3 regions of the Paraburkholderia sp. CNPSo 3076 genome follow, and region 3 is predicted to be linked to each of the others. Evidence: riboswitches for the same ligand, from Rfam matches in the RefSeq annotation. Region 3 holds a riboswitch; each other region holds the start of a gene.
What was found. A riboswitch is a leader RNA that binds a small molecule or an ion and turns the genes downstream of it on or off. The one in region 3 is predicted to bind cobalamin.

Region 1 (4,274 bases), on a different contig from region 3:
CACCGGCGCGCCGCTCGCGCGTGCGAGGATCATCGGGTCGAGAAAATCCGGCCCGGTCTTGAAGACGCGCACGCGTCGGCCCGCGCGCCGGTGCAGGCGCGCGAGGCCAGCGGTGAGCGTGGTCTTGCCCTGGCCCGAAGCGGGCGCGCTGATGAAGAGCGCGGGGCAGGCAAAGGTTGCGCTCATGCGCTTAAAACTCCACGCCCTTTTGCGCTTTCACGCCTTGCTCGCGATACGGATGCTTCACGAGGCGCATTTCCGTGACGAGGTCGGCCGCTTCGATCAGGGCGTCGGGCGCATGGCGGCCCGTCACGACGACGTGCACGTGCGGCGCGCGCGACGCGATCACACCGAGCACTTCGTCGAGCGGCAGGTACTCGTATTTGAGCACCGTGTTGAGTTCGTCGAGGATCACCATGGCGTACTCGCCGCTCTCGATCATGCGCTTCGCTTCGTCCCAGCCCTTGCGCGCGGTGGCGATGTCGCCGTCGCGATTCTGCGTGTTCCAGGTGTAGCCGTCGCCCATCGTCACGAAATCGCAGTGCGCAACGCTGCCGAGAAAATCACGTTCGGCCGTGTGCAGCGCGCCCTTGATGAACTGCACGACGCCAAGCTTCATGCCGTGGCCGAGCATGCGCACCGCCATGCCGAACGCGGCCGTGCTCTTGCCCTTGCCGTTGCCGGTGTTGACGATCAGCAGGCCCTTTTCGCGCGTCGCGGCGGCCTGCTTCTTCTCGTGGCCTTCGCGGCGGCGTTGCGTCATGCGTTGGTGCGATTCGGGATCGGTTTTCATCGTCGGGAGTGGGTTGGTTGCGGCGCCTTCGCGTCCGCGTTTGCGTGGTTTGGCAGAAAGCCTGCGATTGCGACCGTCACACCGTCGAGCGCCAGCTTGCCGCGCACGAGCGGAGCGCCGCCCGCTGCAAGACGCGCGCAGGGTTCGCACACGCCGTCCACGCCGAACTGCGCTTGCGCGGCTGCGGAGGGCGCCGCCAGTGTGGGCGTCGCGGCGAGTTGCTCGCGCGTGTACGTTTGCAGCGGCAGCGCATGTGCGGCGCAAAACGCTTGCAAGGCGGGTTCGCCGGCTTTGGCGTCGAGCGTTGCCACAGCCGTTACGCTGTCGAGCGGCCACGCGCCGAGCGCGGCGCGCACCGCGGCATCGATCTGCGCGAGCGTCACGCCGCGCCGGCAGCCGATGCCGAGCGCGAGCGGCGGCACGCGCTGCGTGGGTTCCAGCGTGGCTTCGAATGAGGCTGCGCGCGAGGCGCGATTTTCGGCAGGATTCACGGCGAGAGCGTCGATCGAAGGCTGATCGCAGAGGCAAAACGAGCAAAAGAGTCGCGTTCCGGCCGGCGCCGGATGCGCGCTACGATAGCACACGCGTTTGCGGCTTCCCACGCCTTCCTTGACGCGCAGGCCCCCCGCGCCTACACTCGCACGCACTCTGGTGCTCGCGTGCGCGACTCATAATGCGCGCGCAGTTAAACGGGAATCAGGGAGCCATCCCGCCTCGGGCATGGCCAACCTGAACTGCACCCGCAACGGTACAACGAGCGCGGCGTTCGCACGAATGCCGCAAACCGCTTCCATGCTTTACGCAGTCCACGCCACTGTGCAAGCCGGCCGCAAGGCCGCTCGCGCGGGAAGGCGAAGCGGTGTCTCGTCAGTCCGGATACCGGCCAGATACGTGGGATTCGCGCTGCGGGGATGCGGTGCCGGATCCGTGATTTTCATGCGTCAGCCGGGCGTGGCCCGGGTGCGTTTCTGGTCGTTCGTCCCCTGCAGGTTGTTGAATCGTTACGCGTGACAGCGTCTCCACGGATACGCGCGTGAGCGCAACACGACACCCGCACGAACGGCAGGCGCGACGCACCATGCCCCTCGATCCGGCCTGGCGCCGAAGGAGCACTTCATGCAAATGCGCAAGATTCCGGTCACGATCGTGACGGGCTTTCTCGGCAGCGGTAAAACCACGCTGCTGCGTCACATTCTTCAGCACGCGGGCGGCCTGCGCGTCGCGGTCATCGTCAACGAATTCGGCGAACTCGGTATCGACGGCGAAATTCTGCGTGGCTGCGGCATTGGCTGCGACGAAAACGGCAACGAAACCGAAGGCCAGCTCTACGAACTCGCGAACGGCTGCCTCTGCTGCACCGTGCAGGAAGAGTTCTTCCCCGTGATGGAGAAACTGCTCGAACGCCGCGGCGATGTCGATCACGTGCTGATCGAAACCTCGGGTCTCGCGCTGCCCAAGCCGCTCGTGCAGGCGTTCAACTGGCCGTCGATCCGCAACGCGTTCACCGTCGATGCGGTCGTGACCGTGGTGGACGGCCCCGCCGCCGCGAGCGGCCAGTTTGCCGAAAATCCGCAGGCCGTCAACGCGCAGCGCCGCGCCGACCCGAATCTCGATCACGAATCGCCGCTGCATGAGCTGTTCGAAGACCAGCTTTCGGCCGCCGACCTCGTCATTCTCAACAAGACCGATCTGCTCGACGAGGCGGGCCAGGACGCGCTCATCGCCGAGCTGCGCGAAGAGCTGCCGCCGCAGGTGAAGATCGTGCGCGCGCAGCACGGCAAGCTCGATCTGCATACGCTGCTAGGGGTCGAGGCGGCCTCCGAGGAGAGCATTCATCTGCGGCACGACCATCACGGTTCCGCCGACGATCCCGATCATCACCATGACGAGTTCGACTCGGTTGTGGTGTCAGGCAATGCCGCTTCGCGCGAGACCGTGATCGAGGCGCTGCAACAACTCGTCGATGCGCACACGATCTATCGCGTGAAGGGCTTTGCCGCGTTGCCGGGCGCGCCGATGCGCCTCGTGATTCAAGGCGTGGGCCGCCGCTTCGACAGCTATTTCGACCGCCGCTGGAACACGCGGGAAAGCGCGGCGCAGCCGCTGGCGAGCCGCTTCGTGCTGATCGGCGAGGACCTCGATGGCGCGACGCTGCAAGCGGCCTTCGACGCCGCATTGGCGAACGTGCAGACCGCGGCCGCGAAGTGAACGTGCCGAGCTAGACGAGGCCGTCCCATGCATTTGCTGCGCACCACGCCCGGCGGTTTCGTCGACGACACGCAGGGCGTTATCCGTATCGACCAGCAGCCCGCCGAGATCGTCGTGCTCAGTTCGGCGGACACGACGCTCGCGCTGCTGGCGAGCGTCGTGCCGCGCTTGCCCGCAGGTTTTCCCAGCGTGCGGCTCGCGAACGTCACGTATCTGCGCCAGCCCGCGTCGGTGGACTTCTACGTCGAAGACGTCCTGCAGCACGCGCGCGTGGTGGTGGTCGATCATCTGGGCGGCGAAACATACTGGCCTTATGGCATCGAGCAGGTCGTCTCGCTCGCCGAGCGCCGCGGGCAACTGCTCGCGATGTTTTCCGGCGACTTGCAGGAAGACCCCAATCTCATCGCGAAGAGCCGCGCCGAGCCCGAGTTTTGCCGCTTGCTGTGGCGTTATCTGCGCGAAGGCGGCGCGGCCAACGCCGAATCGTTCCTGCGTGGGCTCGCGTGGCGGGCATTCGACTGGGGCAGCGAGCCTGCGCCGCCCGTCGCGCTCCCCGCCGCCGCGCTCTATTGCCCGCAGCGCGACGTCGCGACCATCGACGAATGGCGCGCGCGCTGGCAACCCGGCGCGCCGGTCGTCGCGCTGCTGTTTTACAAGGCGCATCTGCAGGCGGCGAACACCGCCGCGTTCGATGCCCTCATCGCCGCGCTGCTCGCGCGCGGCATGAACCCGCTGCCGCTTGCGATCACGTCGCTCAAGGACACCTTGAGCCGCGACGTACTCGATCAACTGGCGGCCGAGCACGACGTCTCACTCGTGCTGAATACCACCGCATTCGCAGCTTCGTCGCTCGACGACCCCGAACCGATCGCGCTGGCCGGCGATGCGCCTGTGCTCCAGGTGATCCTGAGCGGCGGCAATCGCGAAGACTGGGTGAAGGACAATCACGGCCTGAATTCGCGCGACATCGCCATGCATATCGCGCTGCCCGAAGTGGATGGCCGCGTGATTACGCGCGCGATCAGCTTCAAGGGCCTCGCGTACCACTGCAAGGAGACGCAGGTCGATGTCGTGCGCTATCAGCCCGATGTCGAACGCGTGGCGTTCGTCGCCGAACTGGCGCGCCGGTGGTGTCGTTTGCGCAGCTTGCCGAACGCAGAGAAGAAGCTCGCGCTCGTGCTCGCGAACTATCCGATGAGTGAAGGGCGCATCGGCAACGGCGTGGGGCTCGACACGCCGGCCTCGGTGGTCGGCATCCTGCGCATGCTGCGCG
Region 2 (4,274 bases), on a different contig from region 3:
TCCTTCTGCCCCGCCAAAGCCACCCACACGCACCGCGCAGGCGAGATCGGCGGGCACGCGGCCAAGGCCCGCGAGCGAGTACACGTGCTGCGGGCCGAGCGTGCGCGCGATCGCCAGCGCATCGCCGGTGCCGCCGAGCAGCAGGATGCGCGCCGTCACGGCTTGACGGCCTCGTAAAGCGTGACAGGCAAGGCCTGACGCCAGGTATCGAAGCCGCCCAGCGGCTGCGCCTCGCCGATGCCGATGCGCGTGAGCGTGCCGCCGTGCTGCGCGCGCCATGCCACGAGTGCCGCTTCGCTCTGCAATGTCACCGCGTTCGCGACGAGCCGCCCGCCGCTCGCTAGCGCCGCCCAGCACGCGGCCAGCACGCCGGGTACGGTCACGCCGCCGCCGATGAAGACCGCGTCGGGCGCGGCAAGTCCTGCGAGCGCGTCGGGCGCGCGGCCCGCGACGAGTTGCAAACCCGGTACGCCCAACGCCGCGCGATTGTGCTCGATGAAACGTTGACGCTCGGCGTGCGCCTCGATCGCGATCGCGCGGCAAGCGGCGTGCGAGCGCATCCACTCGATGCCGATCGAGCCGCTGCCCGCGCCCACGTCCCAAAGCAGCGCGCCGGGCGTCGGCGCGAGACGTGCGAGCGTGAGTGCGCGCACGTCGCGCTTCGTGATCTGACCATCGTGGCGGTAGGCGTCGTCGGGAAGGCCGGGCGTGAGCGTCCAGCCGCGCGCGGGCGTCTGCACACTATCGCTTTCGCATTCGAACGCGACCAGATTGAGTGCCGCGGCTTCTTCGACGTGCCACGCATCGGCGCGGCCTTCAATGCGGCGCTCGAGCGGGCCGCCCAGATGCTCGAATACGGCAAGACGCGTGGCGCCGAAGCCCGCTGCGGCGAGCAACGCGGCAAGCGCCGCGGGCGTGCGCCCATCCGCGCTCAACGCGAGCACGCGCGAGCGCGCGTAGAGATGGCGGCGCAGCGCATCGAGCGGACGGCCGACGAGCGAGACCATCGCCGTATCCTGCAACGCCCACCCCCTGCGCGCCGCCGCGAGCGAGAGCGACGACGGCGCGGGCAGCACGCGCATTTCACCGGGCGCCACGCGGCGCGCGAGCGTCGCGCCCACGCCGAACAGCATGGGGTCGCCGCTCGCAAGCACGCATACGGACAGATTCGACTCGCGGTACGCAAGCAGCGCCTCCACGCTGAACGGCTGCGGCCACGCTTCGCGCCGCGCACGCACGCGCGAGGGCAGCATCGCGAGATGGCGCTCGCCGCCCGTCACGATGGCCGCGTCGAACAGCGCGCGCCGCGCGTCGCGCCCGAGCCCCGCGTAGCCATCGTCGCCGATGCCCACCACCGTCAGCCATGCCTGCGTGCCCTGCATTCGCTCTCCCACCGTTGCCTGTTTCTCTAGACCGCCACGGGCCCGCAGCCCGATCGTGGGGCGAAGCACGCGTGAAAACGGGCATAATACCGTGTCCGCCGGCGCCGTTAAGGCAACTTTGCATGGGACCGGAGTAAGGGAACACAGCAAGCTGTGGCCGCCCCCGCGACTGTGAGCAGCGAGACCGCATCCACCCGAGCCACTGGTATTACCGGGAAGGCCGACGCGGTCGACGACCTGCGAGCCAGGAGACCTGCCGGCCGAATGTTCGCGCGAACCCATATCGGGCGGGGTGTACCGATATCGCTGCCGTTTCCCGCCTGGCGCGCGGGCAGCGCGCTGCTGCCGCGCAATGCTTACCCGGTATTCCCTTGAAACACGAAACGAAACCCGTCTCGCCCGCTGCTGCATTGGCCGTGCTCCGCCCCTCGGCGTGCCCGGGGCTCGTGCGCATAGTCGCGGCGCGCGACGGCGGCCTGTGCCGCATCCGTCTGCCTGGCGGCGTGCTGAGCGCCGCGCGGGCACGCGCCCTCGCCGACGCCGCGTCGACGCATGCGAGCGGCGTGCTCGAACTGACCAATCGCGCGAACGTGCAGATTCGCGGCGTGCGTGCAGGCGAGGACGCGGCGTTGAGCGCCACGCTGATCGACGCGGGCCTCGGCCCCGCCGGCGTCGACGCCGCGAGCCCGGTCGAGCGCGCGTGCACCGCCGACGAACTGCGCAACGTGATGCTGAGCCCGCTCGCGGGCCTCGACCCGAATGCGTTGTGCGACACGACGGCACTCACCGCCGCGCTCATCGACATGATGCAGCGCGAGCCGCGTTTCGCCGCGCTCTCGCCCAAGTTCGCGCTGCAACTGGACGGCGGCGAACGTGTGGCGATGCTCGAGCATCCGCACGACATCTGGCTCGCCGCGCTGCCGCATGGCGCGACGGTGCGCTTCGCGGTGGGCTTCGCGGGTTGCCCCACGGCGCGGCCAGTCGGCACGCTCGCCGCCGAAGACGTTTGCGCATCGATGCGCGCGCTGCTGCATGCGTTCCTCGATCTCGCCGGAGTGGACGCAACACGCATGCGCGACGTGCTGTCCGCTCACTCGCTCGACGCGCTGCTGCAGCGCGCGCAACAGCATGGCGAATGCGCGCTGATGCGTGACGACGCCGCCCTGCACGCATGGCGCCGCGCGGCGAGTCCCGCCGACTTGCGCCTCGGCGCACACGCGCTGCGCAGCGACGGCAGCGGCTATGTGGGCGCGCAGCCCGCGCTCGGCCGTATCGACGCGCAAACGCTGCGCGCGCTAGCCGCACTCGCTGAAGACTCAGGCGATGCGACGCTGCGCGTGACGCCATGGCAAGGCGTGCTGCTGCCCAACGTGCCCGCGCACGCCATGCCCGCCGCGCTCGAACGCCTGCACGCGCTCGGCCTCATCGTCTCGCGCGCCAACCCGCTTGCACGCCTGATCGCGTGCACGGGCTCGACGGGATGCGCAAAAAGCCACGCGGACACGAAAGCCGACGCACAGCGCCTCGCCGCCCTGCTGCCGCCCGGCGCCGAAGCCCACCTGAGCGGCTGCGAGCGCTCCTGCGCGGCCGCGCATTGCGCGCCGTTCACGTTGCTCGCCAGCGCACCGGACCACTATGACCTGTACCAGCGCGACGATACGCAAAGCGGCTTCGGCCAGCTCGTCGCGCGCAACCTGACGATCGAAGCCGCTGCGCTGGCACTCGCGCAGCAGCCCCGGAGTACCCAAGATGTCTGATTACATCCGCGACGGCCAGGCGATCTATCGCAAGTCGTTCGCGACGATCCGCGCCGAAGCCGACCTCTCGCGCATTCCCGTCGACCTCGAAAAACTCGCCGTGCGCGTGATTCACGCCTGCGGCATGGTCGACGTGGCCGCCGACCTCGCGTTTTCCGCAGGCGCGGGCACGGCGGGCCGCAACGCGCTCGCGGGCGGCGCGCCGATTCTCTGTGACGCGAAAATGGTCGCCAATGGCGTGACGCGCGCGCGCCTGCCCGCGAACAACGCCGTGATCTGCACGCTCGACGATCCCGCCGTACCGGATCTCGCGCGCGAGATCGGCAACACGCGCTCGGCAGCCGCGCTCGAACTGTGGCGGCCGCACCTTGCAGGCAGCGTCGTTGCGATCGGCAATGCGCCTACCGCGCTCTTTTATCTGCTCGACATGATCGCCGCCGGCGCACCGCGCCCCGCGCTGATCCTCGGCTTTCCCGTGGGCTTCGTCGGCGCGGCCGAGTCCAAGGCGCAGCTCACAGCCGAAAGTCATGGCGTGCCCTTCGTCGTCGTGCACGGCCGCCGCGGCGGCAGCGCGATGGCCGCCGCCGCCGTCAACGCACTCGCTTCGGAGACCGAATAAATGATCCGCAAAGGACGTCTGCACGGCATTGGCGTCGGCCCCGGCGACCCCGAACTGCTCACGCTCAAGGCGCTGCGCCTGCTCAAGGCCGCGCCCGTAGTCGCGTATTTCGTCGCGAAGGGCAAGAAAGGCAATGCGTTCGGCATTGTCGAGGGCCATCTCGAAGCGGAGCAGGAACGCCTGCCGCTCGTGTACCCCGTCACGACCGAAGCGCTCGAACCGCCGCTCTCGTATGAAGCGATCATCGCCGACTTCTACGACGGCGCGGCGCAAACGCTTTCGCGCCATCTCGACGCCGGACGCGACGTGGCCGTGATCTGCGAAGGCGATCCGTTCTTCTACGGCTCGTACATGTATCTGCACGATCGGCTCGCCGCGCGCTACGAGGCCGAAGTCGTGCCGGGCGTGTGCTCGATGCTGGGCGGCGCGGCGGTGCTCGGCGTGCCGCTCGTCTACCGCAACCAGAGCCTCGCCGTCCTCTCCGGGGTGCTGCCCGAAGACGAATTGCGCCGGCGC
Region 3 (4,274 bases):
ATTCGGCCACGACCGCGACCGACCGCTTCGCCGTCTATGCGACCAACAAGTCGGAATTCGCGCGCCGCATGACGTTCGGTTTCAGCCAGATTGAATCGACCGAGGCGCCGCCCGTCGTGCCCAAGGGTGCCGAGGTGCTACTCGAAACGCGCTTCCCATACCTGAGCGCCGGCCAGCGCCGCGTCGTGCTGAAGACGACCGAAGTCGCCTCGGGCTATCCGGTCATGGACGACGCCGAAGGCTGGGGCCGTCTGAACATGTTTAGTGCCGCAGATGGTTATGGCACGTTCAACGGCAACGTGATCGTGGCGATGGACGCAACCCAGGGCGGGTTCAATGCCGCCGACAGCTGGCGCAACGACATCGCCGGCTCGGGCAAGCTCACGCTGCAGGGCAGCGGCACGCTCACGCTCGCGGGCAACAACAGTTACACGGGCGGCTCGCAGGTGAGCGGCGGCGTGCTCTGCGCAGCGTCGACCACGGCCTTCGGCAACGGCGACGTGTACGTCGGGTCCGGCGGCGGCGTGACCGTGGCGACGAGCGCGCCGTTGACGGTGACGGGCAAATACACGCAACTCGATGGCACGACGCTCGAACTCGACATCGACGGCAACGGCGGCGGACGCCTGCGCGTGGGCGGCCAGCTCACGGTGGCGGGCGGCACGCTGCATGTGAAGTTCGTGAACGGCTATACGCCGAGAGCGGGCGACTCGATCGACGTGATCGACGGCAGCGGCGCATCGGTGAAATTCGCGACGGTCACGGTGGATGGCTTCAAGGCCACCCCCGTTTATTCTTCGACCGGCGTTGCAGTGAAGCTTTCGGCTTCGTGATCTAGCCACGCGGTAAAACGGCCCCGAATCGCAAGGGTTCGGGGCCGCTTTGTGTGTGCGTCAGAAGCGATGCCGGATGCCCGCCGCCACGAGCACCTGGTTGCGGCCGCCCGACGGGTCGCAGGTGTTGATCATCGCGAACGCACCGGACGACGCGCGCTGATAGATCGCCTCGGTATACACGTCCGTGCGCTTCGACAGCTGATAGTCGGCCTGCAGCGCGCCTTGATGCCAATGCGCGGAGGTCGCGCCCGTATAGGCATACATGCCCGCCAGCGAGAACGCGGGCGTGACCTGCCAAAGCGCGTTCACTTCGTAGTTGCTGAAGGCGATCGAAGGCAGCGGCGCGCCGCCGTCGGCCTCGCTCACGCCGGTATGAATGGAACGTGACCAGGCCGCGCCGAGCGTCACGTCGCCGAGCACGTAGCTCATGCCCGCGCCGATGGTGTCTTCGCGCTGCACCGCGACCTCGGTCGGCACGAGGCCCGCGCCCGGCAGCACCGACGTATCGTACGCACCGACCGAAGAGGCGCCGCGTCCGTCGATGTGCATCCATGCCACGCCGGCGCTGAACGGGCCGCCCTCGTAATGCGCGCCGAAGCCGTAGGCGCGGTTCTGCGCGAAGCGGCCCGCCGCGTTTGAAAACGCGTACATCGCGCCGGCGCTGAAACCACCGTACGTGGCGCTCGCGAACTTCACGGCGTTCGAGGCGAGCCACGAATTGTTGGCGTTGTCGTTGTCGAACGGATGCGCGAATGCCGTCCCGCCCGCACCGCCCGTCAGAGTGAACGGGGCGAAGTAGTCGTGCATCGTGTCGTACTGGCGGCCCAGCGTGATCGTGCCAAATCGTTCGGATTGCAAACCGACGTAGAACGGATGGTCGTTGAAGGCTTCGCCAGACGTGACCGAGAAGCCGCGCTCGAGGCGAAAGATCGCGGCGTTGCCGCCGCCGAGATCCTCGCTGCCCTGCAGGCCCCAAAAACTGCCGTCGATAAGGCCCGAGCCTGCGCGATACTGGGTGTGGCCGCCAACGTCGCTGAAATAGTCGACGCTAGCGTCGATCTCACCGTACAACGTGACCTGCTGCGCCGAGGCGCCAGCGCCTGTGAATGCCAAAGCCGCGCCACCAAGGACGGCCAGAATGTGCGTGTTCATGAGTCTTCTTGTTTGTGCTTGTAAAGAATGCATGGACGAGCGCCGTCAGCCCTCGCTCGATGCGGCGAGGTGCTCCGACGTCGTCGTTAATCCGTCAATATCCAGCGTGCTTTTGAACAGCGAACGCATGGCGGTCCGTGAGCGGTCTATCGCCGCATCGGGGCCAGTGGTGGCGACCGGATTGGGCCGCCTTTCTAAGGTAGGAGGGTGTGCATTGACGGCTCCTTGGTTTACGCGCCCTGGAACGAGTCGTGAAATAAACGCAGCGAGGTCTGACTTCTGGCTCGATTGACAGCCAGTCACAGTGGCGCGACCGCGCCGGATTCCCACCGGCTTCCCTGCTGCATTTCGCTCGTGCAGCGCCTACGCGCGAAAAACAGCTGCAAGGATAGCGTAAGTTTCGGGAGTGGCCAAACCGGGTGTTTTCGCCACACGACATTCGTCAAAGGTTGACGAGGCTAATGCGCGGCCATTACCCTTGCGCGCTGATGGTTCCCGGCGACGGGATCAAAAGGGAACGCAGTGCAAGACTGCGGCTGCCCCCGCAACTGTAAGCGGCGAGTCCATGCCAGAGCGTGCCACTGGGAAACCGGGAAGGCCGGCAACGGATGTCGACCCGCGAGCCAGGAGACCTGCCATCAGCCGAGTCCAGCAGCCGCAGCGGGCGGGGATCCCCGATGCGCAAGCACCGCCCACGCGGCGATCGCCCGTTGCACGGACAGCCCGTATTTCAGGAGCTGTTTCCAGCCACCGCATCATGAAGTTTCGCCAATTCGTATTGACCTCCGCTGCGCTCGCCTGTGCGTGGCAATCCGCGCATGCCGACGCCGCTGCCGACGCCGCCGACGCATCGTCCACCCAGACGCAGCAGCAAGCCGGCGGCGACACCACGCTGCCCAATATCCTCGTCGTGGGCGACACGCAGCATCTGCCGCAATCGTTCGACCAGCGCTACGCGACCACCCAGGTGCTCACTCGCGAAGACCTCGACCGCGTCTCCCCCGTCGACCCCGGCATCGCGCAGGCGCTCGCCACGCTGCCGGGTGTCACCGTCTCGCAGACCGGCGGCCCGGGGTCGTACACGGGGGTGAGCATCCGCGGCTCGTCGGCTGACCAGGTGGCCGTGTTCATCGACGGTATACGCGTGGGCTCCGTCACCACGGGCACGGCCGAATGGGCCGATCTGGCGACCGCCTCGTTCGACCGCGTCGAGGTGATCTCGGGGCCCGCGGCCGCCTCGTTCGGCGCGGATGCCGTGGGCGGCGTCGTGCAGCTCTTCACGCGCCATGCGTCGAACCAGCCGAACCAGACCACCGTCTCGTTCGGCGGCGGCTCGAACAAGACCTTCGACACGCAGGTGCGCACCTCGGGCACGATCGGCTCGACAGGGCCGCTTTCCGCGTTGAGCGGCCTCACCTACTCGCTGGGCCTGCACGACTACAATACGGCGGGCATCGACGCGACGCAGCCTTGGGCTTACGGCCACGAAGACGGCCGCAACCCGTACCACGCGCAGAACCTGGACGCGCGCCTCGGCTACGCGCACGACAGGTGGTCGATCTCGACCTTCGCGCTCTACCACCGCTCCGATCTCTCGTACGACAACGCGGGAGGCAACGACCGCCAGCGCGACACCCAGCTCACGACCGGCATCGCGTTCCACCTCGACATCACACCGACCACGCAGTTCGACCAGTCCGTGGGCTACGGGACGGACCGTCAGTTCCTCTATTCGAACGACCCGACTATCCCGACCGACGAGATCGACTCGACGCGCTTTTCCACTACCACGTCGATGACGCATCAGGAAAGGGGCCACACGCTCTTCGGCATGCCGCTCGACGGCGAGACCAAGCTCGCCTACGACTACACGCGCGAGATGGCATTCCTGCCGGTGGATGTGCCGGGCGGCCTGCCCGCGCGCAACGATTCGGCCGTGTCGATGCATCAGTCCACCACGCTCGGACCCGTCACGCTGTTTCTGGCGGGGCGACACGAAATCGTGCAAGGGCGATCGGTGAATACGGGCAACGTCGCGCTTTCGTGGGCGGTCACGCCGGTCTATACGGCGCGCGTTTCGTACGGCAATGCGTTCCGCCTGCCGACGTTCAACGACCTTTACTATCCGGGCTACTCGAACCCCAACCTGCTGCCCGAGCGCAGCGACTCGGTCGAAGCCGCGCTCGATGCCACCACGTCGATCGGCACGTTCACCGCAGCCGTGTACGACACGCGCGTGCACGATCTCATCACGTACAACTCGCAGACTTTCCTGCCCGTGAACGT

Region 1: linked by a shared signal. The riboswitch ahead of cobW (cobalamin biosynthesis protein CobW) and the one ahead of M3A49_RS24815 (TonB-dependent receptor domain-containing protein) in region 3 are both predicted to bind cobalamin.
Region 2: linked by a shared signal. The riboswitch ahead of cobG (precorrin-3B synthase) and the one ahead of M3A49_RS24815 (TonB-dependent receptor domain-containing protein) in region 3 are both predicted to bind cobalamin.

What each region holds. Positions count from the first base shown of each region.
Region 1 covers NZ_JAPMAL010000010.1:109,011-113,284, reverse strand. The annotation lists gene M3A49_RS13635 (cobyrinate a,c-diamide synthase) at 1-186, opposite strand, end outside; gene cobO (cob(I)yrinic acid a,c-diamide adenosyltransferase) at 191-793, opposite strand; gene M3A49_RS13625 (cobalamin biosynthesis protein) at 790-1,440, opposite strand; cobalamin riboswitch at 1,426-1,696, shown strand; gene cobW (cobalamin biosynthesis protein CobW) at 1,910-3,001, shown strand; gene cobN (cobaltochelatase subunit CobN) at 3,029-4,274, shown strand, end outside.
Region 2 covers NZ_JAPMAL010000010.1:95,819-100,092, forward strand. The annotation lists gene M3A49_RS13565 (cobalt-precorrin-6A reductase) at 1-159, opposite strand, end outside; gene cbiE (precorrin-6y C5,15-methyltransferase (decarboxylating) subunit CbiE) at 156-1,382, opposite strand; cobalamin riboswitch at 1,465-1,658, shown strand; gene cobG (precorrin-3B synthase) at 1,754-3,139, shown strand; gene M3A49_RS13580 (precorrin-8X methylmutase) at 3,132-3,758, shown strand; gene M3A49_RS13585 (precorrin-2 C(20)-methyltransferase) at 3,759-4,274, shown strand, end outside.
Region 3 covers NZ_JAPMAL010000022.1:8,558-12,831, forward strand. The annotation lists gene M3A49_RS24805 (acid phosphatase) at 1-833, shown strand, start outside; gene M3A49_RS24810 (porin) at 894-1,988, opposite strand; cobalamin riboswitch at 2,236-2,387, opposite strand; cobalamin riboswitch at 2,461-2,643, shown strand; gene M3A49_RS24815 (TonB-dependent receptor domain-containing protein) at 2,746-4,274, shown strand, end outside.